Regions from separate parts of the Paenibacillus sp. FSL R7-0210 genome, predicted to be linked through region 1. Evidence: riboswitches for the same ligand, from Rfam matches in the RefSeq annotation. Region 1 holds a riboswitch; each other region holds the start of a gene.

Evidence for each region. Region 1 has a riboswitch for cyclic di-AMP ahead of MKY64_RS09610 (APC family permease). Riboswitches for the same ligand answer to the same signal wherever they lie in the genome.
Region 2: another riboswitch for cyclic di-AMP. It lies ahead of MKY64_RS26890 (C40 family peptidase); the one in region 1 lies ahead of MKY64_RS09610 (APC family permease).
Region 3: another riboswitch for cyclic di-AMP. It lies ahead of MKY64_RS15460 (alpha/beta fold hydrolase); the one in region 1 lies ahead of MKY64_RS09610 (APC family permease).
Region 4: another riboswitch for cyclic di-AMP. It lies ahead of MKY64_RS10265 (hypothetical protein); the one in region 1 lies ahead of MKY64_RS09610 (APC family permease).

Annotation. Positions count from the first base shown of each region.
Region 1 is NZ_JBBPAR010000001.1:2,202,580-2,210,133, reverse strand. It holds gene MKY64_RS09620 (FecCD family ABC transporter permease) at 1-571, opposite strand, end outside; gene MKY64_RS09615 (ABC transporter substrate-binding protein) at 724-1,761, opposite strand; gene MKY64_RS09610 (APC family permease) at 1,934-3,751, opposite strand; cyclic di-AMP (ydaO/yuaA leader) riboswitch at 3,880-4,039, opposite strand; gene MKY64_RS09605 (disulfide oxidoreductase) at 4,266-4,700, opposite strand; gene MKY64_RS09600 (DsbA family protein) at 4,697-5,461, opposite strand; gene MKY64_RS09595 (sensor histidine kinase) at 5,555-7,474, opposite strand.
Region 2 is NZ_JBBPAR010000001.1:6,361,889-6,369,442, forward strand. It holds gene MKY64_RS26875 (YwhD family protein) at 1-289, opposite strand, end outside; gene MKY64_RS26880 (M1 family aminopeptidase) at 394-2,409, shown strand; gene MKY64_RS26885 (hypothetical protein) at 2,419-3,252, shown strand; cyclic di-AMP (ydaO/yuaA leader) riboswitch at 3,464-3,602, shown strand; gene MKY64_RS26890 (C40 family peptidase) at 3,660-4,088, shown strand; cyclic di-AMP (ydaO/yuaA leader) riboswitch at 4,477-4,619, shown strand; gene MKY64_RS26895 (C40 family peptidase) at 4,624-5,115, shown strand; gene MKY64_RS26900 (GNAT family N-acetyltransferase) at 5,362-5,847, shown strand; gene MKY64_RS26905 (c-type cytochrome) at 5,975-6,331, shown strand; gene MKY64_RS26910 (4a-hydroxytetrahydrobiopterin dehydratase) at 6,463-6,738, opposite strand; gene MKY64_RS26915 (hypothetical protein) at 6,950-7,243, opposite strand; gene motA (flagellar motor stator protein MotA) at 7,447-7,554, shown strand, end outside.
Region 3 is NZ_JBBPAR010000001.1:3,581,964-3,589,517, forward strand. It holds gene MKY64_RS15435 (TetR/AcrR family transcriptional regulator) at 1-67, shown strand, start outside; gene MKY64_RS15440 (beta-L-arabinofuranosidase domain-containing protein) at 107-1,942, opposite strand; gene MKY64_RS15445 (AraC family transcriptional regulator) at 2,097-2,945, shown strand; gene MKY64_RS15450 (hypothetical protein) at 3,068-3,211, opposite strand; gene MKY64_RS15455 (TrkH family potassium uptake protein) at 3,465-4,823, opposite strand; gene MKY64_RS15460 (alpha/beta fold hydrolase) at 4,850-5,665, opposite strand; cyclic di-AMP (ydaO/yuaA leader) riboswitch at 5,673-5,806, opposite strand; gene mnhG (monovalent cation/H(+) antiporter subunit G) at 5,805-6,164, opposite strand; gene MKY64_RS15470 (Na(+)/H(+) antiporter subunit F1) at 6,154-6,447, opposite strand; gene MKY64_RS15475 (Na+/H+ antiporter subunit E) at 6,447-6,929, opposite strand; gene MKY64_RS15480 (Na+/H+ antiporter subunit D) at 6,935-7,554, opposite strand, start outside.
Region 4 is NZ_JBBPAR010000001.1:2,336,890-2,344,443, reverse strand. It holds gene MKY64_RS10280 (FAD-dependent oxidoreductase) at 1-1,182, shown strand, start outside; gene MKY64_RS10275 (suppressor of fused domain protein) at 1,274-2,017, opposite strand; partial or broken gene MKY64_RS10270 (3'-5' exonuclease) at 2,201-2,335, shown strand; gene MKY64_RS10265 (hypothetical protein) at 2,355-2,822, opposite strand; cyclic di-AMP (ydaO/yuaA leader) riboswitch at 3,028-3,191, opposite strand; gene MKY64_RS10260 (arsinothricin resistance N-acetyltransferase ArsN1 family A) at 3,538-4,035, opposite strand; partial or broken gene arsM (arsenite methyltransferase) at 4,054-4,644, opposite strand; gene MKY64_RS10250 (MarR family winged helix-turn-helix transcriptional regulator) at 4,687-5,136, opposite strand; gene MKY64_RS10245 (ArsR/SmtB family transcription factor) at 5,271-5,597, shown strand; gene MKY64_RS10240 (arsenic transporter) at 5,708-7,003, shown strand; gene arsC (arsenate reductase (thioredoxin)) at 7,025-7,444, shown strand.

The sequences.
Region 1 (7,554 bases):
GGATAGCAATGCCCTGGCTGACCGCCAGCAGCATGGCGCTTACTGCCGCACCGGCGAGGGTCAGCCGAAGCGGGGTCAGTCCGCTATGGGAGAGCGATCCGATCCCGAATACCAGCAGTGAGGCTACAGCCGCTCCAAGGAAGCAGTACAGCATGATGTACGCGAAGGATAGTGTTGGCGCGAAGGCAAAAGCCAGGGCCAGTCCAACGCCCGCACCTGCATTAAGACCAATCAGTCCGGAATCCGCCAGCGGGTTGCGGGTCATCCCCTGCATAATCGCACCGGCAACGGCAAAACATGCGCCGACCAGCGCTCCTGCGGCAGCCCGGGGAATCCGCAGCTCCCGGATGACCTGATGCTGGGGCAGCTCCGGATTGAACCGGAACACCGCCTCCCATACGGTAGCCAGCCGGATATCCGCCGCACCAACCGATACGGATACCATCAGGCCGAAGACAATCGCTGCTATTCCCAGCACCAGAATAACAGCAGCGGCAAGCGGCCGCGACCGGACAGATGTGTTCCCTTCAACAGAAGGAGCTTGTAGAGCAGAATCTGTGGATGAAGCCATATGCCGTCTCCTTATCAGGATTATTAGGGAAATATAGATGATTATGATTCTCATTATCGCAAAGATATGAATATTGTTCAACTTAAAAAAGAGGCAGGCTTCTATATCCTAAGGATATAAAAGCCTGCACAATTCTCCGGCTGGTAAAGAACCTATTTTACAAAACTGCTCAGAATATCATCGATGGTCTTGGTATTGGCTATAGGGCCGCTGTACAGCCAGCTGGTATCTTTGCCGAATTCATGAACATTCCCTGCCTTAACGGCCGGAATTCCCTTCCAGACTGCACCTTCTGTAATCTCAGCTCCGCTTGCCTTGTCACTATTCACCAGAATGATATGCTCTGCAGTCAGCTCAGATAATTTCTCCAGTGAAATCGGGTTCCACGGTGCTCTGGATTCTGCAGGAATGTCGGTCACGAGATTCGGGAGCTTCACTCCAAGATCGCCATACAATACCGCACCGCTGCTGCGGGTCTCATCTACAATGAAGAAATTCTTGGACACCAGCCACAGAACCGCTACTGAATCATCGCCAATTGCCGCTGAGACAGCCGCTTTGGCTGAAGCCGCTTTCTGGTCATAGTCTGCAATAGCCTTCTCCGCTTCCGGTGTCTTATTGAGCAGCTCACCGATCTTGAGCAAGGCTGCGCGCCAGTCACTGCTGACCTCATCGCCGAGTACATAGGTTGGTGCAATCTTATTCAGCTGGTCATAAAGACCGTTCTGAACCGAGCCCTCCGACTGGACGATGTGAAAATCCGGCGTGAAGCTGGTGACGGCTTCAAGCGGCAGGTCATAGCTGATCGGCGGAACGTCCTTAAGCTCAGCGGCCAGGTAAGCCTGAGTACCATTCTTCGTAGACCACTGGGCAACCGGAGTCACGCCGAGTGCTACCAGATAATCCTCCAGATAAGAAGCAATTACACGCTGCGGATTAGCGGGAACGGTCACCTTATGTCCCATTGCATCCGTTACGGTCTTCTCCACAGCGGGTGCAGCAGTTGCTGCAGGTACCGCAGTGGCCTCCGCAGTCGCTTCTGCGGTTGCCGCAGGTGCGGTGCCTGCTCCACCGTTACTGCCTGCGTTGCTATTATCATTTCCGCAAGCGGACAGCAGCAGTGTTGTAGTCATAAGTCCGGCCACCGCCAGCTTCCCGCTTCTTGATCCTTGCAGGTTGAACGAAAACATTGAATACCCCTCCTGTATGTTACCCTCATGATTGGCAAAAGCTCTGTTACCTTCATCTTGTCTATACTGATGATATTGATTCTCATTCTCTATGTCAACCAATAACTTATAATAACGTAAAAACGGCCGTCTCCGCATTAAGCAGAAACAGCCATCTTCCTAATCTTCTATATTATTTATGCAGATGGAAAGGTACAGTCGCGATTACAATGTCCTTCTGATTCATCAGATATGAACGGATGAACAAGCTGGTCTGATTATGCAGCACCGCCTGCCACCAGTGCTTGGTCACGAATTGCGGAATCAGGACGGTAATATGATCCGTTGAAGAGGTCTTCCACTCTACTGTATCGATGAACTTCACCAGCGGGCGGATAATGCTGCGGTAGCGGGAGCGCAGGACGATCAGGCGTACGCCGGGGTTCCACTCCTCCCACTTCTGCTCCATCTTGTGAATCTCTTCTTCATCGAAGCCTACATATACAGCGACCACATTATCTGTCAATGACTTCGCATAGCTGATCGAATGCAGTACAGCACGAGTCACACCGGCGACCGGAACGACTACGGTGCTTCCTTTGATACAAGGCTTATCGGTAGCCGGGCAGATCCGCAGCTGATCGGCAATATTCATATAATGGCGGTGAATCCGGTGGAACACGATGATAACAGCCGGCAGGAAGATGAAGGCCATCCACACGCTGGAGAATTTAGTGATTATGAAAATCAGGGTGATCGTTAATGTAGTGAGCATCCCCACCGTATTGACGGCGAACTTGCTCTGCCAGCCTTTCGGCTTCGTTCTGTACCATTGGACCATCATGCCCAGCTGCGACAGCGTGAACGGAATGAATACCCCTACTGCATATAATGGAATGAGTCCTTCCGTATTCCCGTGAAACGCCGCCACCAGCACAGCCGACATAACACCGAGGAAAATAATACCGTTGGAGAAGCCCAGCCGGTCGCCGCGCACCATGAAGGCATGGGGCAGATATTTGTCTTTGGCGAACATGAACGCCAGCAGCGGGAAGGCCGAGTACGCCGTATTGGCTGCCAGGAACAGGATAACCGCCGTAATCCCCTGAATGAAGAAGTACAGTCCGCCGCGGCCGAAGGTAGATTCGGTAATCTGTGAGACCACGGTGGCCTTCTCATCAGGCATGATACCGTACCAGTAAGCGAGCAGCGTAATACCTGTGAACATTACCCCGAGAATGAGGCCCATGAGCATCAGCGTTTTGGCTGCATTTTTCTCCGCGGGCGCTTTGAAGTTAGGAATGGCATTGGAGACCGCTTCTACCCCGGTCAGAGCCGAACAGCCGGAGCTGAAGGCCTTCAGCAGCAGAAACATACTCACGTTCGATACGGCCGAGCCAATCTCAGGAACATGGGCATGGGCGCCGCCGGTCATATATTTGAAGACCCCCGAGATGATGAGCACGAAGATGGAAACCACGAACAGATAGACCGGGATAGCGATGAAGGAGGCCGATTCGGTCACTCCCCGCAGGTTAACAATCGTTAAGAGCACGATAACAGATACCGCTATCAGAACACTATGATTATGCAGACTTGGAAAAGCTGAAGTGATTGCATCCGTCCCCGCCGACGCACTTACCGCCACCGTCAGAATGTAATCCACCAGCAGAGAGCCGCCGGCCAGTAAGCCGGTATGCACCCCTAGATTGCTTTTGGCGACAATATACGCGCCCCCGCCTTGGGGATAAGCGAAGATCGTCTGCCGGTAGGACAGAATCAGAATAGCCAGCAGGCCCAATACGGCTAATGCAATTGGCAAGGAGTACCAGATAGCGGTGAACCCGGCGGCCACCAGTACAATCAGAATTTGTTCTGTTCCGTAGGCTACAGACGAGAGCGCATCAGAAGACAGGACAGCCAGTGCTTTCACCTTGGATAACTTTTCATGATCGAGTTCGTTCGACTTCATCGGACGCCCGATCAATAGTCGTTTTACCTTGCTTACCATTGTAGTAACAGTTCCTCTCTTGGTTAAGTTGAAACGGGTTTCCCTGCGCTGTTTTCATAAGTGGATTTCATAAATGCAGGCACCAAAATAAGCATACGGAAATGATCCGCATGCCTTAGTGTGCATGGTCATTATCCCACTAGTGGCTTACGAGGTTAGCTGGCGGATTCGGACTGTGGTAGCCCTACGGTTACAGGTCAAGTAGCCTGCTCCGATTCACCCCTTTTGGCCTTGGCCAAAGTGTGGTTCCCCCGTTTTTCCTTCCGGAAAATTCAGCGCATATTCAACTTCTCACAAGGACTAATATTAAGCTACAACACGTCTTCCGTAAAGCGTGGAAACAAATGAAAAAAGAATGAAAAGCACTCAAAACAACCAAATTCATCATCCGGTATGTCTTGATCTTTCATTCTCTTTCATTATCCCTTTACCACGTGATTTTACAGGGTTTTTGCATATTATTTTTTACTAAAATTAAGGGTATTCTCTTCTCTTCCTTCTGCCCGTCAGCTTCTTACTCCGCAGGCTCCTCTTTGCGTCCTGTCCAGAGCAGAATGGAGATTAAGGCAAAGGCTATAAGTGCAAGCAGAGGGATCGTTATAAATCCGAACCAGTTCAGATAATCCTTGTTGCACGGTACGCCGATGGTACAGGGAAGCACCTTGCTGAGCGCCGGAATTTTCTGCTCCGCATAATGATATATGGAGATGCTGCCGCCAATCAGACTAAGGGGAAGCACGTATGGAATGATCCGCTTGTCCCCCCGGTAGGTGGCGATCCCCAGCAGGAACAGCTGCGGATACATGAAGATCCGCTGGAACCAGCACAGCTTACAGGGCTCGTAATTTAGGACCTCACTGAGATACAGGCTTCCTGCTACAGCCACCACACAGACGAACCAGGCCAAGTAGAGACAGTTACGCCGGCAGAAGGCAGAGAAGGCGGTCATTGGGCGGTCCCTGCTCCCGCTGCTGCTGTTGCTGCCTGAATCTGGGCGTCAATCGCCTCCATATTGAAAGGCTCCTTCACCTTGATGCCGTTCACGTACAAGGAAGGCGTATTCGTTACGCCCGTATCGGTGCCAAGCTGAATATCCCGCTCCAGCTCGCTTACGTAGGTACGCTCGTCAATGTCCTTGCGCAGCAGGTCGTAATCCACCGGCAGCTCCAGCTGCTTGGCGAGACTCACCAGGAAGTCAGGTGTAGCCCATTCCTTCTCTTCATTCCCCTGATTGGCATAGATCGCATCGAAATACTTCCAGAACGCTTCCTGGTTCTGATGATAGACCGATAGCGCTGCCAGGGAGGCCGTTCTGGAATCCGTACCGAGGAAGGCCAGATTCACGAAATAGAAGGCTGCTTTATTCTGATCGACATAGCCCTGAACGATCTGCGGCTTGATCACACCGGTGAACTGGGCGCAAGCCGGACATTTGAAATCGCCGAATTCCACAATTTTGACCGGAGCATCCTCCTTGCCAAGCCGCATCATTTCGCTGTAATTGAAGGCAACCGGCTTACTGTCTGTACCGGCAGGCGAAGAGTCCTTCGATGCCAGCATAAATAAGCCTACAAAAATAATAATGACGATGGCCACCGTACTCACGATCAGAATTCTCGTTTTCTGCTTCTGCTGCTCCTGCTCTGCCCTGCGCTTCTCCTGCTTGCTCATCTGGGGAGCCGTGACATTGTTCTTTTTTGTTTTGCTCAAAGAGAGTTCCTTTCCGTCCTCAGGACTATCGTGATAAAAGAATAGTTACTTTCAAATTATATAATGTTAACTCTCTTGTTGGCAATCGCTGTCTTATACGGCTTCATTCTCCTCCGCTGACTCCCCCTCCCCTGTATCCTTGCCGAAAAATACCTCCGGGGAATGCTCCTGCGACTGCAGCTTAATTCTGAAGAAGAATTGTGTGCCGCCCCCTTCTGCCGGTTCTGCCCAGATCTCTCCTTGCATCAGGTCTACAAGCTTCTTGCAGATCGCAAGGCCCAGACCCGTGCCGGGGTACTTACGGGTATGCGACCCGTCCACCTGCGAGAAGGACTGGAAGAGCAGCTGCAGCTTATCCGGTGAGATGCCAATGCCGGTGTCGCGCACCATGAATTGCAGCGCCTGAGCGGTCTCCCTGACGCCATAGGACTCCACCTTAACCGTTACCGTGCCGGATGGCGTGAATTTCACCGCATTGCCGATCAGGTTGATGAGAATCTGGCGGATACGCGCAGCATCCCCGGTGAACTTGTCAGGAAGCCCCTCCTCGATCAGAAGCTCCAGAGATAACGGCTTGTCTTGTGTGCTCACCATGAACAGGTCCATACAGCCCTGGAGCAGCGCCTTCAGCCCGAAAGAATCCTTGTTCAGCGAGAGGGCATCCGCCTCCAGCCGGGAGATGTCGAGAATATCGCTCATCACATGCAGCAGAGCATGGCTGCTTGTACTCTGAAGCCGCAGGAGCTCCAGATGCTCAGGATTGCTGATCTCCTCGGACAGCAGCTGGTTGACGCCGATAATGCCGTTCAGCGGCGTGCGGATTTCATGGCTCATGGTGGCGAGGAACTCGCTTTTCATCGTCACCGCACTCTCCGCGGTATCCCTGGCCTCCAGCAGCTCATACTGATACTTCATCAGGGCAGTCACATCCTCGGCCACAATATAGACCCACTGCTCCGTATGATGCAGCAAAGGAAAGACGGTGACACTACAGATCAGCTGCTCCCCGCCTTTGCTCCGTACCTTCAGCTCCAGCTTGGAGGACTGCCCCCGTGAAGCGCGCGTTATGGCATCCCGTACGGCAGCTTCATCCCGTTCGCTGTATAGTATCGCCTTATAATTCCCCAGTTCTTCGCTGCTATATCCGGTAATGTCCCGCAGAGCAGGATTAGCACTGATTATCTTCTTACGGGCAGGATCAATGCAGATTACCATATCAGGGTTATGCTCGAACAGCGCAGTATACCGCTGCTCATTGAAGGCGGCTGACTGGAGTACCCGCTGCCGGTCCCTGTACAACAGAGCAAGGACGATCGACACAATGAACAGGAAGGAGCCGCAGAGGATCATTCCCAGTATCGAATCCTGCAAATAGAGCACGTGCGCGGCTGCACTGGACGGTTCTCCTGGAGAGAATGAAGCGCCCGCCATGGCAGCGTAATGGATGCCTGTGAACGCGCCGGTCAGGGTCAGGACAAGCAGCAGCTTTTTGAAGCTGAACATATTGTAGGCCTGCTCCAGCCACTTCGGATCGTAGGAAGCGGTGACCACCGGAACGATCAGGGCGAATAATACCGCCATTATAATTGAGAAAGCGCCTTGCTCATACGTTGCCGTAAGTCTCATCGACAGAATTCCGCTGAAATGCATAATCAGGATGCCGCTGCTGAACAAGAGGCCGCCCAGAGCCAGATAGACCCTGCTGCGGGTGTGCGGGTTATTCAGCATAGCTAACAGCATATAAGAAGCTGCCACGGGAATCACTAGAGAGAACGCCAGTAGCGGCAGATTATACGATACCGGAACGGCCATATCCATTGCACGCATCCCGATGAAATGCATGCTCCACAGGCCTGTGCCAAGCACCAGGGAGATGAGCAGGATGAACCGGGAGCTCCGCTGGCCGCGAAGCAGACGTTCCGTCAGATCGAGCGCCGTGAAGCAGGAGAGAAAGGCTATCGCCACCGACAAGAGGACAAGCAGATCATTGTAAGTGTTAAAAGGATGCTTCAACGCTCCCGCCCCTTTCTTGAATCGGATAGATTACATGTATTTACACTTCCTTACCCGCCTTAAATCCGGCCGAATCGGAG
Region 2 (7,554 bases), 4.2 Mb from region 1:
TTCCGCCGTAGAACTGTCCCTCCGGGGTACGGTCAACGGCGACCCATACGACCCAAACCTGTCTTCCCGCCGGAACATCCTCACGGTTCATAGAGAATTTAATTCCCTTCTCCACTTTGCTCTTGGCATGCATGGCACCTATATCAATAACGGCGATGCCCTGATCAATAATGACAGGCGATACATTGTTCAGATCAATCGAGCCTGCACCGAAGCCTTTATGCTTGGCTCTGGCGTTCACAATATTCAAGGCAATTTGTTTTTTGCCCTCCGGTTGTACGTTATCCACATGTGCACATCCTTTCCATTCACTAATTATTTAATTTTAGCTAATAATGCGGCGATTGCAAACATATACATCCCGTAGATGCTTGTCACGGGAGGAATCATAGTATGAAGCCACATTCATTAAGGTATACCCTCATCTTCGCAGTCCTGGCTGTCCTCACCTTGCTTGGAGGCGGAATATGGTTTCTGTCAGGGCATAGCCCTGCCGTATGGACTGCCTCTGTTCCAAAAGAGGCCAAGTCCCCCGCCATTATCCCCCGGCAGCAGCCCGTGCAGTCCGATCTTTCAGATACGATCTACACATCGGAGACAGAGGCTTTAAGCCAGCGCGTGGTTGAATATCACATGGATGTGGAGCTCCTGCCTGATAAGGAGACCCTGGTCGCCTCCGAGACGCTGACCTGGACCCATCCGGGCGCAAAGCCGGTCCAGGAGCTCTACTTTCATCTGTATCCCAATGCATTCTCATCCGCCGGCACCACCTTCATGAAGGAGTCCGGGGGCACGCTTCGCGGTGACACCATGCCTGCTGGGGGTTACGGGAGCATTACCCTGACAGATTTGCGGACCTCCGAGGGCATTTCGCTGATGCAGCGCACCCAATATGTGCAGCCGGACGACGGCAATGTCAATGACAGAACACTGCTCAAGGTCCATCTGCCGCAGCCGGTGAACGGCGGCGAGAGCGTTACGGTAAGGCTTAAATTCGAGGTCAAGCTGCCGAAAATTTTCGCCCGGATGGGAACCGCTGGCGACTTCGTGATGGCCGGCCAGTGGTTTCCGAAGCTTAGCGTCTATGAGCCTGCCGGCAGAAGAGGACTCAAGGAAGAGGGCTGGAACCTGCATCAATACCACGGCAACTCCGAGTTCTACAGTGATTTTGGAATTTACAATGTATCGATTTCTGTCCCGCCCGAGTATAAGGTCGCCGCAACCGGGTTTCCGGTGAGAGACGCCAAGGTGGTGAAGGGGCGCAAGATCTATCAGTTCTATGCAGATGACGTCCACGACTTCGCCTGGGCGGCATCGCCTGATTTCGTGGTTGCCGAGAAGGCCTTCTCCGCGCCGCAGGTGCCCGGGGTGAAGATTAAGCTCTATCTGGACCCGCTGCATAAGCATCTCCAGGAGCGTTACTTTCAGGCGGCTGAGGCTGCACTGATGGCTTTCAGCAAGTGGTACGGCCCTTATCCCTACTCTACCTTATCGATTGTTGTCCCGCCGGAGTCCGGCAACGGGGCCGGAGGAATGGAGTATCCGACCCTGATTACCGCCTTCGGCGCCACGGACACTTCACCGGGCACCTCCCTGGAGCGCACGATCATCCATGAGATCGGGCACCAATATTTCTACGGCCTGGTGGCCAGCAATGAATTCGAAGAAGCCTGGCTGGATGAGAGCTTCACCTCTTATGCCGAAGACCGGCTGATGGAACAGGAATACGGTGTGGTCTCAAGCCTCCCGCTGCAGTCCAGCCTGGTCTCCTCTTCACAGCCGCTTAAGCTGGAGACCTGGAAATACACCGGTGATGACGCCTACACGCGCAATGTATACATCCGGGGCAAGCTGGTGCTGAAGGATATCGAACGCATCGCCGGGACCAAGAATATGGATGCCATCCTCGCCGCCTATGCCCGCAAATACCGCTTCCAGCATCCGTCCACCGCCGACTTCCAGAAGGTTGTGGAGAAAGTGACCAAGCAATCCTGGCAGACGTATTTTGAGCGGTATGTCTATAGCGGGGGTGCACCCGACTTCGCAGTTGACGATATCAGGCTCACCGTCAGACAGGACAACAGTGACGGCGGTGGGAGCCGCTACAGCGCTGTGGTTGATGTAAGTAATAAGGGCAGCCTGTACCCCGATGTTCCCGTGAAATTCACCTTCGCAGACGGGTACACGGTGCAGCAATACTGGAATGGCGAGGGTAAGGCTACTTCCTTTGAGTTAGCGTATAAAGCGCCGCTGGTCTCCGCAGAGATCGATCCGGGGCATTCCATTCTGCTGGAGAGCAGGCATCTTAATAATTTCAGAATGGCGGAGCTTGAGCCGCGTACACTCTCCCGCTGGACGCTTAGTGCATCAACTCTGCTTGAAACCCTGCTCGGAACTCTTGTCTGGTGAGGTGAAGGAATGGTGAAAAGTTCAATTGCCCGCGGTTGGATCAGCATGAAAGAGCAATTCTATATATTGATTCTGCTATTTATCTACCGGCTGTTCTGGGGATATTTCCTGTACAAATTCATTAAAAGCGCGGTTGTCCCCGTCCTGCTCCGCTACCCGGATGCGAATGCCGGCGGCAGCGGAATAGGCAGGCTGCTGTATTATATCGAGGGGCAGACCGCGCTGCGCACCGACCCCGCCGTCCAGCACTGGCTGTGGCTGCTGCTTGCGCTGACAGTGCTAAGGCTGCTGGTGACTCCCTTTATCCGTGCAGGGCTGCTGCACGAGCTTCACCAGGAGCGCGACGGAGCGCGGGGACTGTTCTTTTTTCCCGGAATGAGAAAATATGGGCTGCCGGTGCTGGTGTTCAGCCTCATCGAATGGGCGCTAACCCTCCTGCCGCTCTCTTGGCTGCTTCCGCGTATGTACCGTCATCTGCTCAGCGGTGTTCTCGATGTCCAGCTTCTGCTGAAGCTGGTGCCTTATGTGCTGGGCTGGCTGCTCTATCTCTTCCTTGTCCGCAAGCTTCTGCTCTATATGCAATTCGGCTATACCGCCGGTACCGGCATGTTCTCCTCACTGCTGATCTGCCTGAAGATGCTGCTGCCTTCGATCGGTATATCCATCGTTCTGGGGGCGGGAAGCCTGGCCGTAATTCTGCTCTGCAGCGCCTCTGCTCTGTTCTATCCCGGATTGCCGGCCCTTATGCTCCGCCAGGCAGCTCCGCTGCCCTCCACGCTGTTCGATATGTGGGGAATCGCTGCCCAGTACCACCTTTGGTCCAGTAAATCATTTCCACAATAATAAGCTGCTGAAGCGGCATACTAAAGAGAGTCACAGCCCCTTATCAGGGAGCAGGACTCTTTTTTGCTTGAACGGAGGACAAAAGCATTTGCAAAAGGGGAAATCCTCTGATACAATGATGGCTGTACCAGTAGTAACAAAGTTGTAATCTTTCAAGCAAAATATTCCGTAACTCTTGCAATTTAAGCAATACCGATAAGTCACTGTTCTGGTGCATAAAACGCCGAATTCCCTGCACCGGGAAGTGGGGGAACCATATTTTGGGTGAATTGATCTCGCTTTAGAGGGGTCATAGGGGAACCTTCTACCGAATCCTTAAGCTAACCTCGCAGGCCCTGGAAGGAGTACATCTTTTGATTAGTCAGAATTTCAAGAAAAAATGCACCGCAGCAGCGCTGGGTCTTGTGATGGTATTCACACTCGGAGCGGGCAGTGCCTTCGCAGATTCTAAGATGGATACTGTGATTTCAAAAACCATTGGAACGTCGTATAAAACCGGGGGCACAACCACCAGCGGCTTCGACTGTTCCGGATTTACCAAGTATGTGTTCAAGAATGTCGGGCTTACCTTGCCCCGTACCTCCAAAGCACAGTTCAAAGTTGGAACAAGTGTATCCAAGAGCAATCTGCGTTCCGGTGATCTCGTGTTCTTCAACACCCTGGGTAACGGAGTGTCCCATGTCGGTATTTATGTTGGAAACGGGAAGTTCGCACAGTCCTCAAGTTCACGTGGTGTAACCATCAGTTCGATGAGCCAGTCCTACTGGGCCAACCGCTACGTTGGCGCCAAACGAGTAATGAGCACAACAGCCTACCAAGCTGTCGCTTACGATTGAACCCTTGAAGCATACCCCGAATATTTCAGCCTCTAACAACTAAATGTAACTTATACGAGCCCGGGATGATTATTGCCGTAATCATTTCCGGGTTTTTCCTTTTCCTTATTCTACCTTTTACACTGAATTCGCAGCCTTGAAACAGCATTTTCTTGCAAAAACAAAGAAATAATCATATAAATTAACCCCTGCGCATAGATATGAGTCTTTGGAAAGGGCTATAACTCTAAAAAACAGCAAAAAAGATGCATTAATATGTTATAAGTGATTGCCAAGCGCCTTAGTCTTTGTTACAATTATCGCAGTGAGTTTTTAGTAACATTTTTGTAATTATTGAATCGATTTTAACAAAGGTTTTGTCATGTATTGAATGAACCGCTAATCCTAATCAACAGTCGTGCCGAGTTCCCTAATGAATTAGGGAAACGGGGGAACCACTTTGGGTGAATTGACCTCCTATTCTAAGAGGGGTCATAGGGGACCTTCAACCGAACCCTTAAGCTAACCTCGTAGGCATTGGAAGGGGTATTTACTTTTGAAGAAGAAGCTAGCAGCCGCAGTACTAAGCTTGTCCATTATCTTCACCATCGGAGCAGGAAGCGCTTTCGCGGATTCCAAAATGGATAAAGTGATCGACAAAGCCATCGGAACCAAATACGTGTCCGGCGGTACATCAACTAACGGGTTTGATTGCTCCGGATTTACAATGTATGTTTTTGATAAGATCGGCATTAACCTGCCCCATCAATCCGGCTCCCAGTATCAGATGGGCTCTGCCGTGTCCCGTGACGAGATGAGACCGGGCGATCTTGTATTCTTCAATACAAGCGGTAAGGGCATATCCCATGTAGGTATTTATGTTGGTGACGGCGAATTCGCCCATGCCTCTTCCTCACGTGGTGTAACCATCAGTTCGCTGAGTGACAGCTATTACGTCAACCGCTACGTTGGCGCCAAGCGAATCATGAGTACAGATGCCTACAAGACTGTAGCTTCGGATTCCCAAGACAACGATGATGTACAATAATCCTTTGTAACCTAACGCTCTTTTCCGAGATTTTTGCCGAAATCTTGGGGAAGGGCTTTTTTTGTCTATAAAATTACTTACCCCTCTCTATATTTGTAAAACACTGATTCTGCGCTTTCGGAAAATATATTTTGCCGTTTGTCAAGTTTCTGCATTTCCGTAAGGAAATTGCGTCGAAACTGGCTGTTTTTGTATATAATTAATAGAAGAAATGAATCTATGTCCCTTGGAAGGAGGCCTCCCCCAATGATTAGCTCCCCGCTAACCTTTTACGTGGTGCCTATGGAGCCGCAGCATGCCGCTGAGATCTGTGAGTGGAGCTACAAGCCGCCGTATAATATTTACGGCTGGATGTCCTGGGAGCAGATGCAGGCGCTGGGCGTGGAGTTCGGAGACCCGCAGCTGCGAAGTGAGCAATATGTATCGGTTGTGAATGGAGAGGGGGATCTGTGCGGCTTCGCCCAGCTCTTTCCGATGGAGGGGGTAGTCCGGCTTGGTGTCGGAATGCGGCCCGAGCTGTGCGGCCATGGAATGGGACATCTGTTCATGAAGGCTATTGTGCAGGCAGCACGGTCGCGTTACCCGGAATGTGAGATCGACCTGGAGGTGCTGACCTGGAACCAGCGCGCCATCCGCGCCTACCAGAAATGCGGGTTCACCATAACGGATACCTATGAACGCCGCACTCCGACCGGTAATAAGCCTTTTTATTGCATGGTCTATGAGGAATAGCACCGGAGACAAGAGAGTTTTGCAAAAAATGGATCATTTGTGTTCATTTTTTTGACACACATACTATGATAACGCTTCACCATCCGCTATAATGGAGACAGCAGCTTACATGGAGGGACGGATGCAGATGCAGAAATGGATCATGAGCGGTTTGTTTTTTGCCGCCTGTGCCTTTGCAGTAATCTTAATGTTTACCCTACCCGGTAAATCCGAGGTGGCGGAGCAGAACAAGCCGACCATGCCGGAGGTTGTGCTGGACGCTGCGGGCGCAGAAGCCACAGTGAAGGCCAATTGTATCTCCTGCCACGGAGACCAGCTTCAGGGCGGGGCGGGACCCAGCCTGCAGCAGGAAGGCGCTTCGCATGACGCAGCTCAGATCTTCAGCATAGTCACCAAGGGCCGCGGACAGATGCCTCCCTTCAAAGACAGGCTGGCCCCTGAAGAGATTGCGAATGTAGCCCTATGGCTGGCCGAGAAGAAATAATCCGCAACCTGTACTCACACCATGCTCCTCATTCTAAATGTATAATGCCCGTGACGAGGATAACGAACGATCCTTGCACGGGCATTTCTATTAATTAGATATTCCTGTTGTCTCCATAGGGGCCTTGTCCTCTAGCGGGTCTTCTCGAATGCCTCATTAAATTCATGCGCCTGGCGGAGATCAAGCTTCTCCACATCTGCAGCCAGCCGCAGAACAACCGTCTTGTAATCAATGGTGATATGCGGGTGATGGTCAAAGGCCTCCGAAATTGTCGCTACCTCATCCACAAAGGCAATTCCCTTCATATATTCACTGAACATATATTTGCGCACCAGCCTATCCCTCTCCAGCTTCCAGCCCTCAAGCTTGCCGATCTGCTCCTGCAGTTGTTCCTCAGTTAATTGCAATTCGTTTCCTCCCTTGCTAAGTTAACGGTTCCTTCAGCCTGCTCTTCTCCTTCAAATAAAACATCCCTCAGCTTCTGAAAGTCCAAGGGATGTGCCAGGCCAAAGATTTTTGATTAAATGTATTCTGACATCCCGGCAATTAGTACTCCACTTCCAATTTTAACATGGCCGGATGCCCGGGACAAACCCGCTGCCGCATTTTTCCCCTGCTTTATACAAGAACGACCGAAGCCAGATCCTCATCGCCCAGCAGAATATTAATGCGGTGTGTTTCTTTATCGTACATCACAACTCCGCTGCCCACCTGAATGACCGGCTCGTTGCCCAGCGCGTAGAACAGGTCTTCCGCAAGCGCCTCCCAGACCTCCTGCCTCGATTCCTCCGGCAGATTCGTCCACTCTTCAGGCTCCATTTCAAAAAAAATGTACCCGTCTGTAATCCGTCCAACGGCTCCTGTCAGTTCAACCAGAATTTCACCGTAATCCCTGCCATGCTTAACTCCCACATCAATCACTCCGTTTTCTTCGCTGATGAATAATAACCTACCTTATCTATTATAGCCGAAAAAATCACTTCACAAAAAAGGGAATGATGTCGATAAAGAAGAATATACGTGATTTGGTTACGAACAGAGTGTTCTCCCGCGGTTCAAGGACGAATTACGCGGTTAGTCGATCACTTCTTAATTCTCATGGACGAGGTGCATAAATGGAAATCTCAACAATTCTAGGCCTGGTGTTTGGTCTGATCGCAGTAATCTGGGGGATGATACTCAAGCATGCTCCACTTGCAAGCTTGAACAACCCCGCTGCCTAT
Region 3 (7,554 bases), 1.4 Mb from region 1:
GGCTCAGCTCATTTGCGCTTTGGATGATCATGCTTTAATGGCCTTTAAGGCTTCTGATAAGAAGTGATGATTGGGAAGCTTCCAACACAGCTCTTGCAGCCGCGCCTTAGCCGTTATATTTAACGCGGCATCCTTCTGTATACGCCGTGCTTCCATCCTTGGCCGCTGAAAACAGGCTGTCAGGATTCAGTTCCCCTTTCAAGTCCAGATAAACTGTATACACCTCTTCCTCGATACGATATAACGGGATGAATTTTACCGGATGGCCAAGTAGGTCAACCACCTCAAATTCCAGCAGCTCACTTGGAAGTCTGGTGAATTTACTATTCATAGTAACCGCTGAAAGGTCCTGCAAATGCGCAGCTTGACCCATCTGAGCGAGCAAGATGCTGCCATACATCACTGCCGCACGATTCTCAGAGCCTTTTAGCGGAACTAAATGCAGGGAGGCATTGATGTCAATTTCAATCGTATCCTGATCATAGAATACACGCTCAATAATGAAGTAGTTATTCTCCTTCTTAGGGGAGCAGAGAACCGAGTTGATTTTAACAGCTTTGACTGCATGCTCCTTGAATATCATCCGAAATTCAACAGGTTCGGCAACTTGAATGGTAATTGTCGAGGTTGACCCATCAGGGAAAGCAGTTTGCTGAGTAATTGCAGCATTCTTTTCCTTCCAGATTACACTTGAAGAGATAAAAGCATTCAGCAGCAAGGCATCCCCGTTTTTAAACCAAATATTTCTTTGGAGCTCACTCATAGCTTCAATTCCAGATGCCGTACAGCACCAGAAGGAATCGTACGGCGTGCTGAAATTTTTGACGGCGGAGCTCCCCATTGGCTGATGATACTGGGATAACCCGGTTTGGCTGCTCGAGCTGTTTAGGATCGCGTTATATTTCAGCGATTCCAGATGATCCAGATATTCTATGGAAGCAGACCACTTCAACAACTGTTCCAGGATCCTTTCGGTATTGTGTGCACAGCAGCTCTCGCTTTCGCCGCCGGTCAACGCATCTTCCAGCTTGTTATATTCCCCCCAGTGTTCTGACTTCTCCGATACTTTATCTTTGATAAAAGCCGTAGCTTTCGAGCTGTTATTGCCATTCGCAAATGTTCTTCCCTTCAAAAAATCATAGAAATTCAAAGAAGCCGACTTGTACTTCTCCTCCCCCATAAGGTTATAACGGTGCATCGCAGCAAGAACCATGGGTAAGTGAGTGTTGGCATGCAGGTTATCAAGTACATCCTCACCGGCTGCCAGGGGCTCCAGGAAATAATCCCGGTCGAACAGCTTGGCCAGCTCAAGGAGCTGGGGATCTCCTGTGATCTCATGCAGGGTGTACAAGGCGTCGCCAATCCCCCCGAATTCGTTCACCGGATTCAGCTTCGTACAACGGAGTATCCCGTCAATTTTCCAGAAGGATAACTTCTCGAATCGTCTGCGTATATAATGCGCCAGGTTCAGGGCCAGGGTCATGGCTTTGGAGCTGCCGAGACAGATGTGACAGTCCACCAGTCCCTGTATGATTTTGTGCAGAGTATAATAGGGCGCCCATACATTCCTGTTCTCTTCGAACTCCAGAATATCGAGTGTATCTTCTTCGAAGGCACTCAAATACCCGTTTGGCTTCGCACATAACTCCATAATATCAATAATCTCAAGTGCTTTTGCCTTCAAAACCTCATCCCGGTCCCCAAATCCGAATTTGGCACAAGCCGACAGAAAATGTCCGGCTAAATGTCCCCGGAGGCCAACCTCCACGGCTTCCCATCCGCCCAGGGGCTCTGCAGAAGACCCCATTCCCGCATTGATTCTAAATGTGTGCATAAGCCGGTTCGTATCAAACTCAGTAATATACTTTTTAACAAGCGCTCTGCGGCACGCAAAATCCCCGTCAGTCAGCCTTACTTCATCCAGACCAAAGTTAGCATACAAGCTCGGACACCTCAGTTTCTATAAAATAATAGTGCAGCGTAGAACTCCTGCATCTATATTTTATAATGCCGGACATCTATAATTGAATTCATCACCTTTGGTTAACCTATACTATTTTCAGATTTTGTATCTGTTTATGTAAGGAGGATAAGGCATGCACAACAACGTGATATTACACTTCGATAAAGTATTGAACGTACAAGATTTGGGTTCCCATAGGACTGAAAGCTTATATACGCATCCTGACAGGAGGCTGGAGTGGGAAGTTTTCCTCTATTTGGCCGATGGGCAAATGGAGGTCTGGGAGGAAGAAACGGAGTATCTCATCCGCAAGGGAGAATTTCTGTTCCTGAAAAGCGGTCTGCATCACTGGGGAGAACCCCGCACACCTGCGGGCACTTCATGGTACTGGATTCATTTCTTCTGTAATTCCGAGGGAGAAGCGGAGCAGAACGGTAATCCATTAAAAGGAAAACCATTATTAGAAGAATTCCGTAAGTGCATTACACTTCCCAAGCACGGAAGGATCTCACACCCCGAGAAGCTGGAGAAGCAGCTGAAAGCCGCCGTTCAACTGTACAATACAACAGATCCGCTCCGCACCATCACGCTATGCCTGCAAACGATGGAGCTGTTCATCACTCTCTTCAGGCAGTCTCTTCACCAGTCCCCGCTGAGCAAGTCGGACCGGACGGTAAGCAGAATTATCGGATTTCTTGAACAAAAGGACAGCTACACCCTCAATTCACAGGAGCTTTCCGCTTCTCTGGAGATGAATTACAGTTACTTGTGTGAAGTCTTCAAACATAAAACAGGGAGCACCATCCAAATGTACAATGCCCAATTCTTCATGGACAAAGCAGCAGGAATGATGCGCAACACAAATCTGAATGTCTCCGAGATCAGCGAGCGGCTCGGCTTCAACTCCCCCTTTTACTTTAGCCGGGTATTCCGCAAAGTGAAGGGCTGCTCCCCCTCAGAGTATATGAGCAGGATTTATTGAGAAATTGTATGGAGGGCTTGTTGTGTCTATTACACGCGGCTTTTCGAACGAACCCTGGAAATTGAACTCCGCGTCCTCCTTAGAGATACAGCCGGGAAGCCCCGGCTGTATCTCTGTCTTATTCACCTGTATAGCGAATTGCTTGATGCGCTCGCCCACTTGATCACGAACCCGCACCATTCTTTATCCTTTAACAATCCCATAATTGTAAGTCTGGTTTTGTCACCCAGTACCTTTAATTTCTCTGCCATTTCGATGTTGAACATATGCACTGTCCTCTTAGAATTCTTAAATACGTGGTACATAATTATGTACTTATATATTAGATACCATGTCTCAAAAGCAAATATTAATTCCTGCTTCCTTCCAATCGGACCCTGCATTTTATACAATACTTGCAAAATGCAATCAAATTATTTATAACTAGGTTATGAGATAAAAACATCTTCAACCCAATAAACAAAAGAAGATAGCACAATAACGTTGAAAATCATTAGAATTAGCGCAGCTCAGTAAACTTTACCCGATAAGCAGCTTATCCTCCGGATACCGATATTTTTGCTTCACATTTTTTTGTGCCAGTGCTAAAGCTAAAGTCAAAGGCCCTAGTCTCCCGATGTACATTGTAATTATGATGATGCATTTTCCCAGTGGCGAAAGTTCTGATGTTATTCCCATAGACATTCCTACAGTTCCAAATGCAGAGGTTGCTTCAAAGAGAAGCGCCAGGAAATCTTTAGGATGAGCATATTCTGTAATGGATAGAAGAAAGGTGGCTGTAAGAACTACACCCAGGGATATGGTCATTACTGCCAGTGCCCTGAATATGATATCCTGGGAGATGCGTTTTTTAAGCAGTTGCACATCTGTTTTCCCCTTAATCGTTGAGACGATACTTAACATAAGTACAGCAAATGTGGTCGTTTTTATACCTCCTCCAGTCGATCCGGACGAAGCCCCAACAAACATCAGGAAAATCATAAAAAATTGTGAGGCCGGGAGCATTGCTCCAATATCGATGGAATTAAAGCCGGCTGTCCGGGTAACAACACCCTGAAAATATGCCGCCCAAGTTCTTTCACTCCAAGAGAGAGTACTGAATGTTTTTGTGTTAAAAAGTTCAATCGCAAAAATCACCAAAAACCCTGCCATACAAAGGAGTCCAGAAGTAATTAAAACTATTTTTGTATGAAAGGAAAGATCTCTCCATCTTCTTTTCCGGTACAGATCCAGAATCACCGTGAACCCAATCCCGCCGATGATAAACAAAAAAGAGATAACAATATTAACTAACGGGTCACCCACATAGCGGCTCAGACTGTCTGGCCATAATCCAAATCCGGCGTTATTGAAGGCAGACACTGAATGGAATATTCCATAATAAATGGACCTTGTTGTTCCTAGTTCATTTGCCCATCGAAGGGCCAACACTATAGCTCCAGTTGTCTCCACGATAAATGAAATGAGAAAGATACTGAGTGATAACCGCACGACTCCTTGTGTTGTTACAGAATTAGATGATTGCTGGATAAGCAGACGTTCTTTTAATCCAATCTTTTTCCCCAAGATCACGGCGATCAAAACACTGAATGTCATAAATCCCAAACCGCCAATTTGAATCAGAAGTAGGATAATGACCTGTCCAAAATGAGAAAAATCGGTACCGGTATCAAGTACAACGAGGCCCGTTACACATACGGCTGAAGTCGAAGTAAACAGTGCTGCCAGCCACCCTATACTAAGTCCGCTGGACGAAGATATCGGCAAGGCCAGCAGCACTGTACCAAGAAATATAGGGACTGCAAAACCGAGTAAAATGATTCTGGATGAGGTCAGTCTGAGATTTGTGATGAAGGATGAGATTTTGTTAAAGAACATATCATTGGCTCCCATTATAATTCAAGTTAGTTGCCAGCTGCCGCCCGCTGAAAACTATGCTGTTCCCTAAGATAATCCAGTAATATACGGTTGAAGAGCTGGGGCTGACACAGATGAGTCGGATACATCGCATCCTCAAGGATCGCCAGACGGGCAGACGGATACTTGCTGGCTGTTCTTTTCACCTGCTCCAGCGCCCATTCATTCTGATTCCCGGATACAACAAGAACAGGAATCTGCAGCCGTAATGCGAACCCGTAGCTGTCCGTTTGTCTAAGTGCCAGCCGCTGCTTAATTAATTCCGTTGTCCGTTCATGCACAAGCTCTTTCCTGAGAATATGATAAGCCGAGAGCCACTTATTGTAGGTGATGCGCAAGGAACGGACGAACATTTCGGCAGGAAGATAATGGGCCGCCCATGCGCAGACCTCAAAGATTCCTTTCATTTTACTGCCTCTCGCCGTGTAATCCTCCTGAAAATAACTGTCCACCAATACCATATTTATTATCCGTTCAGGGTACAGATAGGCGAATTTCTGGGCGAGCACAGCACCACTGGAACAAGCTACGATAACAGCCTTCTCTACAGATAAAGCGTCCAATAACAGCTTCAAATCTTCACATTGTGTGTCTACGATCCGGCTGATCTCCACATCCATTTTACCCGATTGCCCGTTCCCTCTCAAATCGAATACGATCACTTTGGCACGCTTGCTGAAATAATCCGCTTGCGGCTCAAACAGATGATGAGAGGTCGAATAATCATGAATAAAAACAATAGGCAGACCGCTGCCCGACATCTCATAATACAGCGACGTTCCATTCACTTCAATATGCGGCATATACAGTGCATCCTCTCATGAACGCTTGCGGGGTTAGCTGCCGGATTCGGGCCTGAAAGTAGCCCTACTCGTTTTTCCCGAGATTCACCCCATGTAACCTGGTTCCCCCGCTTCCTATAAGGAATTCAGCGATTAACTATTATTTTACAGACGTTTCCTTGCTTTCTTCCCCCAGCACCTTCAGGTCATCCTGAACGCTTCCCTTCCATAAGGGCACTCCGGAACGGTAGGCAGCCCGGCCATTTAAGTGACCTGCTACCGGTGAAGTGATGAATACAAATACAATCGCCAGCAGAAGCTTGACATTAACCGTTCCGTCTTTGAACCAAAAGTACAGGAAACCTCCTGTCAGCAAACACAATACCCCGAAGGTTGCACTTTTGGTAGCCGCATGTGAACGCAGATAGACATCGGGCAGCCGGACTAAGCCGAAGGCACTTAAGCCGCAGAAGACTGCACCCATTACCACAAGAATAGAGCTAATCAGTTCACCTGTCATTGGGGTTCCCTCCATCCTCTATAACGGCTCCCCGTTCAATATATCTGGCCAGTGCCGTAGTACCAATAAACGTCAGAATCCCGATAACCAGAATGACTTCTATAAAATCCTGGGTATCCAGCAGCATACTGAAGACGGTTATCATAGCGAGTACATGAATGCCGATCGTATCGAGTGCGGCAACCCTGTCGGAGCGGGTTGGCCCTTTCAGGAGACGGAACAGGCAGGCCAGCATCGCCAGAGCCAGAATGATCATGGCCACGGTTAGCATAACTGGGATCATTAACGGGTCACCTCCCTGATCGCTCGTTCGAAAGTGCCTCTAATCTGCGTGACCATCAGCTGTGCATCTTTAATATCAATAGCATGAATGTACAGCGTCTTGCCATCCTTGGACACATCAAGAGTCAGGGTTCCCGGTGTCAGACAAATCAGGCACGAGAGCAGTGTGACCTCCCAGGGTGTGGCCAAGGCAGTCTCATAAGCAAAGATACCGGGACGTATAGCCAGTTTTGGACGGATGATATGGCCAATGACCACGAAATTCGAGACCGTAAGTTCACGGGCAAAGATCAGCAGAAGCTTCAGTACAGCCCATATACGTATGAGATAGAAGGTCCGGGGCTGGGACCTGGATTTCCTAAATAACAGTAAAAGTCCGATGCCCAGCAGATAACCTACTAAGAAGCTTGAGCCAGAGCCATTGTTATTTATCGCCATCCACAGAAAGGCAATCAACAGATTAAACAGGAATTGTAAGGCCATATTCACTACTCCTTCATTATGGCTTCAATATATAGCGCAGGTGAAGCCAGAACCTCGCCAGCCTGCGATACATAAGTATACACATACTCCGCTCCGATCCCCATTGCAATCACAAGCAGCAGCAGGCCGGCAGCCACAGCCGAAGCAACCTTCAAGCTCACCTTAGGCTGCTCTTCCTTGGGTTCATTTCCCCAGAAGGCCAGCCTGAACACCTTCATCAGGGAGAACAGCACCAGAAAGCTTGATCCCAGACCAATGAGGGACAGCGTCAGCATCCCCTCGGACAACGCTCCACGGAGGATCATAATTTTGCCGGCAAAACCGCTAAGCGGCGGAATCCCCACCAGGGCGAGCGCCAGAATAAAAAACATCCAGCCGAGGAGCGGATACTTTCTGATCATCCCGCCCATACTGCCTAGCCGGTCAGTTCCGGCTGCGGATATAATCATCCCGCCCAGAATAAACATAAGTCCCTTGGCCAGCATATCGTGCAGCAGATAGAAGACTGCCCCATTCATTGAATCTGCAGTCCCTGCAGCAAGCCCAAAGGCTACAAATCCAACGCTGATAATGACGTTATAATTCAGAATCCGCGGGATATCCCTATAAGCCACTGCCCCCAGGC
Region 4 (7,554 bases), 130 kb from region 1:
GGCATGGCGACGGTCTCTCAGGTTCCTGCATTTTGCCCGTATACCGATCAGATCAAGCCGGTAATCCGTGGGATTGGGCTGGAAATTCTGCTTGCTATGAAAAGCAGGATGGAGGAGACGTTTCAGGAAGCATGGAAGGATCGCCTGGATTGGGTGCCGATTGATGCGGAAATTTTAAAACGCGTATTGGACGAAAAGATGATGGAGGCTGGCGTTAAAGTGCTGTATCATACCTTCGTCAGTCAAGTTCTTCAACAGGACGGCATCATTGAAGCGGCGATCATTAATAACAAGACCGGAACCCAGGCTGTGAAGGGGAAGATATACATTGATGCAACCAGCGATGCGGATCTCACCTATCTTGCGGGCGGGCAGCTCGCCAAAGGTGGAGATGACGGAGAGCTGCAGCCGGGGACAATGTGCTTCGTCCTGAATAACCTGGACAGGAACAAATTTCTCTCAAGTGCGGAGACGCACGGCCACGATCTGAAACATGCGATCAACAAGGCGAAACACGAAGGGCGATTGCGCGTCGCGAGAGATTGGGCCGGTATTTCCTGGCTGAACAATCATACGGCAGGCTTCAATTTCGGCCATGTATTCGGGATTGATGGTTCAAATACGGATGATCTGACCCGCGGAGCAATCGAAGGCCGCGCGCTTGTTGAACACATTACCGGTTGGCTGCGGGAAGCGATTCCCGGATTCGAGAACGCTTTCCTGACGTTGACGGGCGAACAGATCGGCATTCGGGAAACCCGGCGGATCATCGGCGATTATATCATCACTGCCGACGATTTTCTGGCGTGCCGTTCGTTCCCTGACGATATTGCCCGCAATGCCTACTTTATTGATATTCATATGGCAAAGCCTACGAGCGGCATGACGATGATACGTCTATCGCCGGGAGAGTCCCACGGCATTCCTTATCGCGCCTTGCTTCCGGCCGGTATTCAGAACGTAATCGTAGCCGGCAGAGCGATATCAACCGATAGAGCGGCCCAAGGCTCCACCCGGGTCATGCCCAATTGCTTTGCCATGGGCGAAGCCTCCGGTACGGCTGCGGCAATTCTGACTGAGAAAGGCTCACGGGAAACGCGCAGTATCGACATCGCGGACCTGCAGCGCAGACTTGTCCGCAAAGGCGCATGGTTAGGGGAGCAGATCAATGAGCGGTTCTAGGAAATAAGAAATAAAAAGGCTGAGCCCAAAGTCATATCCTTGACTTAGGCTCAGCCTTTTCAAGCTGTTTCAAACTTGTTCATCCGGGCAGTTATTTACAAGCGTTGCGTCTATTCGGATTCAGAACGAGGAAATCCTCTGGAAGCTCGAACAGCTTGGCGACCAGTTCATCCATACCGGACTCCAGCTTGAACTCCATTTCCTCCCGGTACAGCGGAACCAGGAAATAAACCTGAACCTGATTGCCGTCTTTCGTATGGACGGTGCTAACCTCTTCCGGCAGAGCATACAGGATCACGCCGGATAGCTCCGTATTAGCCGCATAAGGCTCGTAATCCTCCGTGTTGGGGATCGTATGGCCGTATCCAAGCCATGTCTGATACATATGCGGGAATCGGGCAAGCATCTTCATCAGCCGGATCGGCCAGTAGTTCTCCTCCGCCTCGAAATCCTCCTGCGTAAGCGGCCAGTCCGCCGGCAAAAACATCATCAGCTCCGCGCGTTCTAGATGCTTATACTCTTCACGGATCTCCTGCGGGAGCGTCAGCGGCAGATCGCTCATCCCATTGGTGTACAGCACCCGGTATGGCTCATCAGGTGTAGCTTCCATAATGTTCACATCAATATGTACGATGTCTGAAATCAGTTCGTGGAACACGCCGGTTTCCCGGTTTGGAAAGACCCGATTGAAATGTTCGTTTAAATCTTCCATGTACAAAATATTGGCGGGAGGCGTAACCTGCTGCTCATCCGAAGCGTCATAACCATAAATGGTGGTACCGTCTTCTGATTTGCCCATTTCCTTGCCGCCAAACAGTTTTTTGAAAAAGTTCATGTCTTTGCGCTCCTCTGTGTGGGTTTATATTAAAGTGCGAAATGAAGTATTTGAAACCTCACTTGGAAGTATAACAAAAGACATAGCCCCGGAGCGATGGGTCTATCGATTCGAATTTCAAAAGGAGCAGATATGAACTATATCATTTTTGATCTGGAAGTCACCTGTTGGGAAAATGACCGCAAGCGGGGCGTAGGCATGGAGAGAGCCTTGTCTATGCTTGAATTGCCGCTTGAAGGTACTCACCATAGAGGTATCGACGATGCCAAGAACATTGCAAAAATATTCGTTAAGATTTTTGACCAATTGAAGTTTTGATAATTTAAATTGATCATGTCTATAGCAGTGAATAATAGGATACCGATTCTGCAAATAAAATGGTTGGATTCAGACGACTCTTCACCGTATTAATTGAATGGATTCTTTGCTCTGTCCTTTGATGGCGATACCGCTCCGATCCGGCTCCTACCTTCATTCGGATTTGGTCATTTTGAATGAACATACTATCGAGTGCAGTCTTGATCATGTTAAGTTGATTGGGAGCCCATTCTTGTCCGTGCATCCGGACGTATTCTGTGGCTTCTTCTGCAGTACAATGACATATCTCTTTCAGAAAAGAGCCCCATTTGATTAAATCCACCGCATTGTCACCCGCACAAAGAATGCAATTCCCATAGCTGATCTGTCCTCCGAAGGTTAACTTCAACACCCCATACCAGCATCCGTAAGGCTCTGAAATATGCATGAAGGAAGGGCGGCAGCTAAATGCGAACAACTCGATTCGTGACAGTCTGGCGTTAATCATGAATAATGCCTCCTAGGTTGTCTATAGATTTCATATAACGCTGCAGATTATGGGTCTGCTCAGCTGTGGCTACATAGGCTGTCAGTTCAGTTTCATTCTCACATACAGCAGCATGCTCAAGCCAAACGGAATATTTGGTTTTCTGTACGATGGATAAGTGTAATGGAAAGGTTTTGCGGGATCGCAGCAAAAAAGCATGGTTAATGCAGGCTCTCTCCAGTGCTTACGAGGTTAGCTGACGGATTCGGACGGTGAGAGTCGTCCTACCAGTGAAGAGTTCAATCTTCTTTGGATTCACCCCATTTCGGCTGGTCACAGCCATTTGGTTCCCCCGCTTCCCGCCTGACGGGAATTCAGCATTTGTTAAAAGGAATCTTACGCTGAGCATCACTGTTTGTAAAATGCTGAAAGTTCTCTAGGAGACTAAATAAGACTCTATAGGATATAAAAATGAAGAAAATCCCTTGTAATCTAGCATTCATCCCCGATTTTCTGAAGTTATCGCGTATTTATTAACTTTTTAATGCAACCTAAATGGGGCTAAATGAATCTTAATGATTCTTTAATCATGATATTAAGATCAGATATAATGTTTAAGATCCTCCTGTTTACAGGCCCGATATGCGGAGCCTCCATGAAAGTGAGATTGTAGGAATAGATCAAAAGGAGAAGTTCCTCCGTTTGCGGATGGAACTTCTCCTTTTGATCTTCATTTTTATAGCAGCTTCTCCATAATCATCACATCAATAAACGCTCCGTCCATCACTCCTTGCTTCTCAAATACACCAACCTGCCGGTAGCCCATCTTTCGATACAATCCTTGACCACTCTCATTAAACGGAAAGGTAAAGAGAACAATTTTATAAAAACTATTTTCCTTTGCTACCTTGTGTAAGGACTCCAGGAGGGAGCTGCCTACACCTTGCCCACGAAAGCTTCGATCAATATATACAGAAAGGTCAGCGACGCCGTTATACGCGCAACGGTGAGAATATGGGTTCAGTGAGGCCCAGCCCACGACTTCACCTTCGCGTTCAGCAATCAAAACGCTAAAACGGCCTTGGTGATCGTTGAACCATGATTCCATATATGAGAAGTCTTTCATCTCTGTTTCAAGTGTAGCGATCCGGTCCTCGATCCCCTGATTGTAGATACGAAGAATGCTTTCAATATCCTCAGGTGTGGCCTGACGGACAGTTAATGTACTGATCATATCAACATCCCCTTAAGATTACTTTCTCGCTTTAATTACAGCAGAGACGATGTATTGGTCAACATTCGCACCTGGAACCCAATCTTTAATGAATGTTTTAGATTCGTCCTTTGGCTCAATGCTGATATCAGTAAAGCCGCATTCCTGAAGCATGATCTCCAAATCGGCAATGGAAGAGGCGCCAGAGATACAACCCGAATATAATTCATCCAGGTCATTTTTGATCTCAGGAGGAAGCTCAGCTGTAGTTACGATATCTGATATGGCAAGACGACCTGCAGGCTGAAGAACACGATAAGCCTCACGGAATACTTGCTGTTTGTCTGGGGAGAGATTAATCACGCAGTTGGAAATAATGACGTTGATCGAATTGTCAGCGACGGGAAGATGCTCTATTTCGCCCAATCTGAATTCGGTGTTACTGAACTTTCCTTTAAGGGCATTATCTCTTGCTCGACTGATCATCTCAGGTGTCATATCCACACCTATAACATGGCCTTCATTACCTACCTGCCGGGAAGCCAGAAAACAATCAAATCCGCCGCCACTCCCAAGGTCCAAAACATGTTCACCCGCCTGCAGTTCAGCAATAGCCTGTGGATTACCGCAGCTGAAATAATTTGCAATATACAAGTAAAAGAGAAGAGAAGGTCACCCTTTTACGGGTGCGCAGCAATTGCTGAGTTTTCCCATAGATTCGTTGAAAAGCTTAATGGACCGTAGTAATGTTTCTACTTCAAACTCACTCATGTGTGAGAAGGCCTCGTTCAGGTATTCATTCATTTGTTGATCAATAGTTGCAGCTACCATTTTACCTTCAGGAGTGAGTGACAGGTTATAAATTCTTCGATCTGCGGGATCAGATGTCTTTTTAACCAAATTCATTTTCACCAGAGATTGAACTTGTCTGCTGAAGGTTGTAATATCTGTGCCAAGTGTTTCGGCGACTTGTTGCATGGAAGGATTGTGACTCCGATCGATCTCATATAACAGATGACTTTGGGTAGCGGAAAGATTACATCCTCCTACGCTACAGCAATCCTTATTGAGTAATCCTAAACGCCGACTCATGATTTGGAGTAGTTCTCTTGGAGTTTCCATTGTTTTCACCTCTTGAACTAGTTATACTGCATTTAGTTGCAAAGTGCAAATATAAATTGTGCTTAGTTGATAATTGATGATAAAGGTTTTAGAATATAAGTATTGTCTTATATACAGAGAGGGGAGATTCAAAATTGGATACATTAAATGATCTTGCAGAAGATTTAAAGCTCCTTGGAGATAAAACACGACTCACAATTCTAATTCTTTTAAAAGAGCGAGAGTGGTGTGTATGTGAATTCGTGGATCTCTTTGACATTTCTCAGCCAGCCGTTAGTCAGCATCTACGTAAATTAAAAAGCAGCGGATTGGTAAAGGAACAGAAAAGGGGGCAGTGGGTCTATTATTCTTTAAATAAAGTAGATAAACCCCATGTTAAGGCCATCCTAAATCTTACCCCGAATGCAAGTGACCTTTTATTGCATTTGAATAAACCGTCTAATGCTGTTTGCTGCGAATGACAGTTTTCTATTGAATATATAAGTGTATAATTATATAATGATGCCTGAGATTAAACTTAACTCTTTGAAGGGAGTGCTCGGATGGGTGGAGTTAGACATAAACTGGGGGAATACCATTGGTAGCTCTGGCAAGTCTGATATTTATAGTCACTTTGATTTTTGTCATTTGGCAGCCTAAAAATCTGTCCATTGGATGGTCTGCCTGCGGCGGAGCGTTACTCGCTTTAATTGCCGGTGTCGTCAGCTTGAATGATGTTCTGGATGTTACGCTGATTGTGTGGAATGCCACACTGGCCTTTGTAGCAATCATCTTGATCTCGTTAATCCTCGATAAAATTGGATTCTTCGAATGGGCTGCTTTACATATGGCCAAAGCTGCTAGCGGGAATGGAATGCGGATGTTTATCTATGTCATCATTCTTGGTGCTGTAGTCGCGGCATTCTTTGCTAATGACGGAGCAGCGCTCATTCTAACACCGATTGTGCTGGCTATGGTCCGTGCGCTGAATTTTGATGAGAAAAAGGTTTTTCCGTTCATCATTGCCAGCGGGTTTATAGCAGATACTACCTCATTGCCCCTAGTTGTAAGCAATCTGGTGAACATCGTATCAGCCGACTTTTTCGGGCTAACCTTTATGGAATACGCCGGACGGATGTTAATGCCTACCCTATTTTCCTTAGGGGCAAGCATCAGTGTGCTCTATCTCTTTTTCCGTAAAAGTATTCCAAGAAACTTCGATAGCTCCCAGCTAAAAAAACCTGAAGCGGCTATTAAAGACAAGCAGATGTTTAAGTTATCCTGGTTTGTACTTGCGGTTCTGCTTGCGGGATACTTTGTCAGTGAATTTCTGAACATTCCGGTATCTGTAGTGGCGGGTATCATCGCGATCTTTTTCTTGCTCATGGCAAGAAAAAGTCCTGCTGTCCCCACAATAGAAGTGGTGAAGGGGGCACCTTGGGCCATTGTGTTCTTTTCCATCGGCATGTATGTTGTCGTATATGGTCTGAGAAATGCGGGCCTTACGAATGTATTAGCTGATGCCATCCAGGCCGTTGCAGATCATGGGCTGTTCACAGCAACGATGGGGATGGGCTTTATTGCCGCAGTGATTTCCTCCATAATGAATAACATGCCTACCGTAATGATCGATGCACTGGCCATTGATGCCACGAACACTTCCGGACTAATTAAGGAAGCTTTGATTTATTCGAATGTCATCGGTTCTGACCTGGGACCTAAGATTACACCGATTGGTTCACTGGCTACCTTACTGTGGCTGCATGTGCTTTCCACCAAAGGAGTGAAGATATCTTGGGGAACGTATTTCAAAACAGGGATTATTTTGACCATCCCTACGCTGTTCATCACACTGCTTGGTCTATATATAACATTGACCTTATTTTAAAATCAAAGGAGAATGCGACTCATGGATAAGAAAACCATTTACTTTTTGTGTACAGGAAACTCCTGCCGGAGTCAGATGGCCGAAGGCTGGGCCAAGAAATATTTGAGCAATGAATGGAATGTGTATAGTGCAGGCATTGAGGCTCATGGGTTGAATCCGAAAGCCGTTCAAGCGATGAGTGAAGTAGGTATAGATATCTCAGGTCAAACATCAGATATTATTGATCCGCAGCTGCTGAACAGCTCTGATCTCGTCATTACTTTATGTGGAGATGCAGCAGATAAGTGTCCCATTACCCCGCCTCAGGTGAAACGTGAGCATTGGGGATTCGATGATCCGGCAAAAGCGCAAGGAACAGATGAAGAGAAGTGGGCGGTCTTCCAGCGGGTTCGTGATCAAGTGGGAGAGCGCATCAAACAATTTGCTGAAACGGGTGAATAGTCGCGATAGTGGAGTAACTGCTGCTAATGAGACAGGAGAGAAACTATAATGGTAAATTATCATGAACTGATTGAAGGTAAAGTATAATAGATCTTTTTTGCTAAAATTCC